One region of the Thiocapsa sp. C2-2m genome, then DNA from elsewhere that is predicted to be linked to it. Evidence: predicted binding sites of a transcription regulator. Region 1 holds the regulator's gene; the other holds the start of a gene.
What was found. Region 1 encodes FNR, which switches genes on or off when oxygen is low (the NO sensors DNR and NnrR bind a similar motif). Its sites were predicted from a motif close to TTGATNTANATCAA; they were not measured.
Positions count from the first base shown of each region.

Region 2: a site for FNR is predicted at 1,933-1,946, ahead of AADX97_RS23325 (sulfur globule protein CV3). Genes of this name have one in related genera too.

Region 1 covers NZ_JBBWVD010000001.1:188,885-192,384, reverse strand. The annotation lists gene dnaQ (DNA polymerase III subunit epsilon) at 82-804, shown strand; gene fnr (fumarate/nitrate reduction transcriptional regulator Fnr) at 1,008-1,766, opposite strand; gene AADX97_RS00835 (sulfur globule family protein) at 1,928-2,320, opposite strand; gene AADX97_RS00830 (CTP synthase) at 2,647-3,500, shown strand, end outside.
Region 2 covers NZ_JBBWVD010000037.1:36,376-39,875, reverse strand. The annotation lists gene AADX97_RS23335 (heavy-metal-associated domain-containing protein) at 1-31, opposite strand, end outside; gene glk (glucokinase) at 307-1,281, opposite strand; gene AADX97_RS23325 (sulfur globule protein CV3) at 1,510-1,836, opposite strand; gene AADX97_RS23320 (hypothetical protein) at 2,116-2,289, shown strand; gene AADX97_RS23315 (MlaD family protein) at 2,472-3,497, opposite strand; gene AADX97_RS23310 (ABC transporter ATP-binding protein) at 3,494-3,500, opposite strand, start outside.

The DNA of each region.
Region 1 (3,500 bases):
CGCGTCAGGTACGAGCCATTTGGAGTCCTCGGGGATTTGCTTTCCTGCAACGCGGCGGGTTTCACTTAGGACGCGGTTTAAATGAGACAGATTGTGCTCGATACCGAGACCACGGGTCTCGACCCCCAGGCTGGCCATCGCATCATCGAAATCGGTTGTGTCGAGCTGATCGACCGCCGCCTGACCGGAAACAACTTCCACCGCTATCTTCAGCCGGATCGCCAGATCGATGCGGGCGCCTCCGACGTGCACGGGATCACCAACGCCTTTCTCGCCGACAAGCCGCGCTTCGCCGAGATCGCCGAGGGCTTCCTGGACTATTTGGAAGGGGCCGAGCTGATCATTCACAACGCGGCCTTCGATCTCGGGTTTCTCGATCGCGAGATTACCGGCTGGAATGCCGAAGTACCGCGGATCGGGGATCGATGCGAGGTGATGGATACGCTACTCATGGCTCGGCGCATCCATCCGGGGCAGCGCAACAGCCTCGATGCCTTGTGCAAGCGCTACGGCGTGGATCATCGCCATCGCGACCTACACGGGGCTCTGCTCGATGCCGAGATCCTGGCGGATGTCTATCTCGCCATGACCGGTGGGCAGGTGGCCTTGAGTCTCGGGGAGGATCTCGCGACGCCGTCTCATGCCGGGCCGAACGCTCGGCAGCGCGGCCGACTGGATCCGAGTCGGCCGCGATTGCGGGTGACTCAGGCCGATCCGGCCGCGCTCGCCGCCCACGCCGAGCGACTCGCGGCGATCCAGGCGGCAAGTGCCGAAGGTTGTCTTTGGCTTCGCGCCGAGGGATGACACCGCTCGCGGTCTAAACCGCGCCCGGCGCAAGATGCGTCATCGAGATCCTGTGTGGTCTTTTGGAACCCCGCAGTCTCGGCGGAGACGCCGTTTGGAATTTTATCGTTTCAATTTCCTAAACTGCGCCGACTCCGAGGGTTGTCGATCGCTCCGGGGCAGATCCAGTCCGACGAGCATCCCAAAGCCGCAGCGGGCGCAGTTTAGCTCTGCTGCTGTTGGCGCCGATTCTGCCCGGCGCCGCCCACCAGCGACTCCAGCGTGTCCACGTCGAGCAACTGAATGTGCTTGCGGTCGACGTTCATCAGGCCATCGTCCTGGAAACGCGTGAAGAGTCGGCTGACGGTCTCGACGGCGAGACCCAGGTAGTTACCAATCTCGTGTCGGGACATGCTCAGATAGAAGTCGGTCGCGGACAATCCGCGTTTGTGCAGTCGCTTGGACAGGCTAAGCAGGAAGGCGGCGAGCCGCTCTTCGGCGTTCTTTTTACCGAGGAGCAAGAGCATGTCCGTGTCGTGCCCGATCTCTTTGCTGAGCAGCCGATACATCTGATGCTGAAGACTTGGAATGGTCGCCGTGAGCTCTTCGAGCCGGGTGAAAGGGATCTCGCAGATGGCGGATGTCTCGAGCACCTTGGCCGAGCAGGCGTGGATGTCCTTGTCGATCGCATCCAACCCGATCACCTCGCCCGGAAGATGAAAACCCAGCACCTGCTCGCCGCCCTCGGGGCTGGGGGCAAAGGTCTTCACGGAGCCGGTCTTCACAACATAGAGCGAACGAAATCGGTCCCCGTCGCGAAACAAAAAGTCACCCCGGTGAAGCGGTCGTGTTCGCTTTACGATCTCGTCGAGTCGCTCCACATCGTCCGGTGCAAGGCCCATCGGCAAACAGAGCGACGACAGGGAGCAGTTCCTGCAGGCGATGCGAATGGTCTCCAACGAGATGACTTTATGATGGCTCACAGCATCGCCCCACAATCTTCGATCGCCTGATTTTGAACCGTCGTTTGATCTGGATCAAGCGAAGATTATCTTCTTGTCATCGGGTCGACCTGAACCCGCAAGAAAAGGCCGCGCCCTCGCGGGCGCGGCCTTGACGCGAGCCTGACGAATCGGCGTTCGGCTTACTTCGCTTCGCCGGTCGCGGGGGCAGCGGGCGCGGCGTAGGGCGCAGCATACGGCACGCCGTAGTAGGGGGTGCCGTAACCCGGATAGCCATAGCCGTAGCCGGGGTAACCGTAACCGTAGCCTGGATAGCCGTAACCGTAGCCGCGTCCGTAGCCGCGACCACGTCCGTAGCCGCGACCGCCGCCGCTCATGTTCATGTTGAAGTCGCCCCAGCCGTCGCCGAGCATGTCGCCGAACAAGTCGCCGAGACCGGAGCCATAACCGGGCCCGTAGCCGCCGTAGCCCGGACCGCCCCAACCCGGTCCCCACCACGCCTGGGCCGGGCTCACGGCGAAGGCGGCGGCGCCTGCGATTACGGCGGCACTCAACAATTTCGCTGTTTGATGCATCGTTGACGCTCCTCTATTGACATTTGACATTCATCATCAACAACATCGATCAAGGCCGCTGCGACGCCGCCCGATCCTGACGAGCGCCGGCAGCGCCGAGAGGGTGTGTTTCGTGACTTGCGAAACGCCGTCAAATATACCCAGATCTCTGGATTTTGTGAAGTTTGCCGGGGCCGGCCCGGGGCCGGCGGCAGGGTTCGGGCGTGCGATGGTCGTCCCGAGTGCTCGGGTCAGCGCGCGCCTGTATCCCCGTTGAGCGGATCCGGGGATTTTGGTAGCGTGTCGGCGGATACGGGCCATCGCCCTCGACTGCCTCCTCGACCCCCATGACCAAGTTCATCTTCATCACCGGCGGTGTTGTCTCGTCGCTCGGTAAAGGCATCGCGTCGGCGTCTCTCGGGGCGCTGTTGGAGGCTCGCGGCCTGCGGGTGACCATGATCAAGCTCGATCCCTATATCAACGTGGATCCGGGCACCATGAGTCCGTTCCAGCACGGCGAGGTCTATGTGACCGACGACGGGGCGGAGACCGACCTGGATCTCGGCCACTACGAGCGCTTCCTGCGCACCCCGATGGGTCGCAACAACAACTTCACGACCGGGCAGATCTACGAGAGCGTCATCCGCAAGGAGCGGCGCGGCGACTATCTCGGGCGGACGGTCCAGGTCATCCCGCACATCACCGACGAGATCAAGCAGGCGATCCGTCTGGGCGCCGAGGGCGCCGACGTGGCCATGGTCGAGATCGGCGGCACCGTGGGCGACATCGAATCCTTGCCCTTCCTCGAGGCGATCCGCCAGATGCGGGTGGAGGAGGGGCGCGAGAACGCGCTCTTCATGCATTTAACCTTGGTGCCCTATATCCGCACCGCCGGCGAGATCAAGACCAAGCCCACGCAGCACTCGGTCAAAGAGCTGCGCTCCATCGGTATCCAGCCGGACATCCTTTTGTGTCGGGCGGAGAAGCACCTGCCGGACGAGGAGCGGCGCAAGATCGCGCTCTTCACCAATGTGACCGAGGACGCGGTCATCTCGGCGGTGGATGCGGACAATATCTACCGCATCCCGCGCTTGCTGCACGACCAGAAGCTCGACGAGCTGGTGGTGCGCCAGTTCCGGATCGAGGCCCCAGAGGCGGATCTGTCCGAATGGGATCGCGTCCTGGAAGGTTTCGATCACCC
Region 2 (3,500 bases), on a different contig from region 1:
TCATTCCGATAATGCTGAGTATGTGTGTCATGGGTATCCTCTTTAGTTGAGGGAATGCCGCCTGCCTTCAGCTGTTAGCTGTTAGGCGATTTCCGCAAACTTACATACCCGTAGGTTGTGCTGACGATAGGAAGCACAACTTGCGCCGACGGTTGGTTGTGCCTCGCACGGCTCGGCACAACCTACGCCCTTGGCATGAGGGTTTCCGGAATTCGCCTTAGCTGTTAGCTCATCTATGGTCAGACTCACGGCTCACCGCTGGAGGCTGGAGGCTGATAGCTGACAACTGACTGCCCGCGGCACTCCCTACTGCGACTCCAGAAACAACGCCGCTCCCATCAGCGGGGTGCTCGGCTGTACGATCACCCGAACCGGCATCGCGCGCATCAGAGGCTCCAAACGGCCTTTGTCGAAGAAGCCCTTCAGGAAGGCGCTGCCGCGCAGGGCGTCGAGATTCTTCGGCGCGATCCCTCCGCCCAAGTAGACCCCGCCGAGCGCCATCTGCTTGAGCGCCATGTTTCCGGCCTCGCGCCCATAGAGAAGAAAGAATAGATCCATCGTCTCGGTGCAGACCGGGCAGGAGGTCTCGGAGGCGGCCGCGGCAATCGCCGCCGCAGCATCGCCACTTGCGATGGACTCGCGCAGTGCGGGCGGCGATTCGATTCCGCGCCATTCGGACAAAAAGTCGTAGAGATTTCGGATCCCGAGCCCGGAGACGATGCGCTCCCAGCTCACCCGGCCGAAGCGCTGCTTTAAAAACGCATGGAGCGCACACTCGCGCTCGTCTGTCGGCCCGAAGTCGGTATGACCGCCCTCGGTCGCGAAAGGATGGTAACGCAGACCGTCCCAGAAGAGTCCGGCCTCGCCGAGCCCGGTACCGGCGGCGACCACGCAGGCGTTGCCCTGTGTCGGCTCCCCCGGATGGATCACGGCCAGGTCATCGGGCCCCAATGCCGCAAGCCCCCAGGCCGTCGCCTCCAGATCATTCAGCAGTGCGACACCGGCAAAGCCGAGTGCCTGCTCCATGGCATCGGCGTCCAGCTCCCAGGGGAGATTGGTCGCCTGACTGCGCCGCTGGCGCACCGGCCCGGCGATCGCGAAGGCGGCGAAACGACAGGTCATTCCGGTCTCCTCGAGATAGCGCCGGACGATCTCATCGAGGGAGTCGAAATCCGCACTCGGATACTGCCGCGTCTCCTCGAGATCGACACGGTTTTGATGCGTCTTCGCAAGACCCAGGGCAGTCTTGGTGCCCCCGATATCGCCGACGAGTACTCGCATATCGCTTCTCCGGTCAGATCGCTGACAGGGCGCGCGTGCAGGCGCGCGCCCGGGCCGGCCGATCTCGGGCCGGCGAGCCGACACGGATGATAGCAGGCAGCAGGCACGAGGCGGCGACCAGGGCGGCGAAGCAGCAGTTCCAAATGCGCCGTCGGCCTCGGGCGCGGCTCCCGGCGGCGGATGCGGTGGGTCTCGCCCCGATGCCGGACGGCATCGAGGCGAGTCGAGTCACTTGCTGGAGTCGGTGCTGGAAGGCGTTGTCGTCGGGTAGCTGTAGGCCGGATAGCCATAAGCCGGGTAGCCGTAGAGCGGCGCACCGAAGCCGTAGGGCGCACCCCATCCGTAAGGCGAGCCGTAGGCCCCGTGGGGATATCCATAACCACCATAGGGATAACCCCCATAGGGTCCGTACCAAGGCGAGCTCCAAGGTCCACCCCAACCGCCGGGGAACATCCCAAAGGGCCCGGAGCCCCAGAAGGCGTTCGCGGACATGGAGCCGAACGCCGAGACAGCGGCGACTGCCGCAGCAAGCACAAGCCGTTTTGTTGTCGTCATCACATTTCTCCCGTCTCGAGAAACCTGTTGAGCACGCCGTGAGCACCATGCACTCCGACGCGGAATCAAGATTAGGACGGAATCCAAGATAGAGGGTTGATCTTGATCAACAATCGCTAATATTAGCGACCATCCTGAAGCACCTGACAAGCGGTAACACGAGCGGACGGGATGCCCGACAACATCGGGCGACGGGGACCAAAATTAGGGGTTGATTAATTAGAATATGCTTATATAATGATCCCCATACCAGCAACCAATCGAAATTGGAGATATACCATGGGTGCTTTAGGTGTTCTTGCCGCAGTCGCTCTGCTCGTAGGCGGAGTCCAAACCACGATGGTCATGCCGGAGTCCGAGCGTCTCGCCAACGAAGAGACGAAAGAACCGGTCGTCGAAGTACAGGCAGTGTCCGCCGACACGACCCAAACCCCGAGCTTCCTCGACTTCTAGTCGAGTCCAGCGTCAGTGCATCAGGCCCGGTACGCGTGCGTGCCGGGCCTGATTGTTTTCAGGACGGCCCGATTTCAAGATCGGTGGTGTCAAAGCGAGCGTCTCCGCCCCTCGCGAGCTTCCGGATTCGGCAGTCGAACGGCCTCGGGAGCGTCTCACGCGGCAGCCGGCCGAATCGAGGATTATCGCTTACCGCGCACAAGCGCCTCGGGATGCCGCTCCAGATAATCGGCAAGATCCCGGAGCGATCGGGCCGCGGCCGATGCCTCGACGAGGAACCGGTCGAGCTGAATCCGTGACCCGGTCGCATCGCCGGCCAAGGACCCCAGCGAGCGCATGGTGGCCTCGAACTCGCCGAGCGCAGCCTGCGTCGCGCCCGAGAGCGGAACCACTTGATCGTCGACCCGGCGCACCAGTACAGCCAGCGAAGCGGTGACTAGCTCGAGATTCTCCGCGACCGGTACCACACCGGATTCCAGCGCTCGTGCCAGCGCACCGTAATCCTCGAGGATCGAATCGAGGCGCCGTGCGAGCGGCTGCACCTCCCGATTGAGTCCTCCGAGCAGGACGCGAGCCTCGTCCAGGGTCGCGTTTAGGGTCTCGAGCAACCTCAGAACCTCCCCGGAGCCGATCAACTGCCGAATCGAGGCCAGGGTGAGTGCCGCCTCGTTGGCCAGATCATCGAGCCGCAGATTTTCGAGCATCTCGGTCATTCTGTCGCGCGTCGCCTCGATCGACGGGACCTCGACAACGTCCTCGGGATCCTTGATCAGCCGCAGCGGTCGGCCGCGAACCAGTTGCAGCGCAATCATGTATTGGCCGGTCACGAAGCTCACCGACTCAAGCCGTGCGTGCAGACCGCGCTCCTTGACCAAGCGCCGCAGGATCTGCGCCGGCGAGTCATCCGACTCCGCCCCGAGGATGCGCACGCTGTCGGGCCAGACCTCGTAGGTCACGGGCACGCTGAAGATCCCGGTATCCGGCGAGAAGCTGAGCTCGATCCCCGTCACACGGCCGACCGTCACCCCCTCGAACTGCACACCGGCGCCGACGCTCAGCCCCTGCACCGAGCCCGGAAAATAGGTCACCATCGGCACCCTCTCGCGAAAGAGCGCACCGCTGCCGAACACCAGGATCGCGATCACGACCAGGGTCAAGGCCCCGAGCACGAAGCCGCCGATCACCGTCGGATTGGCCTGTTTGCTCATGTC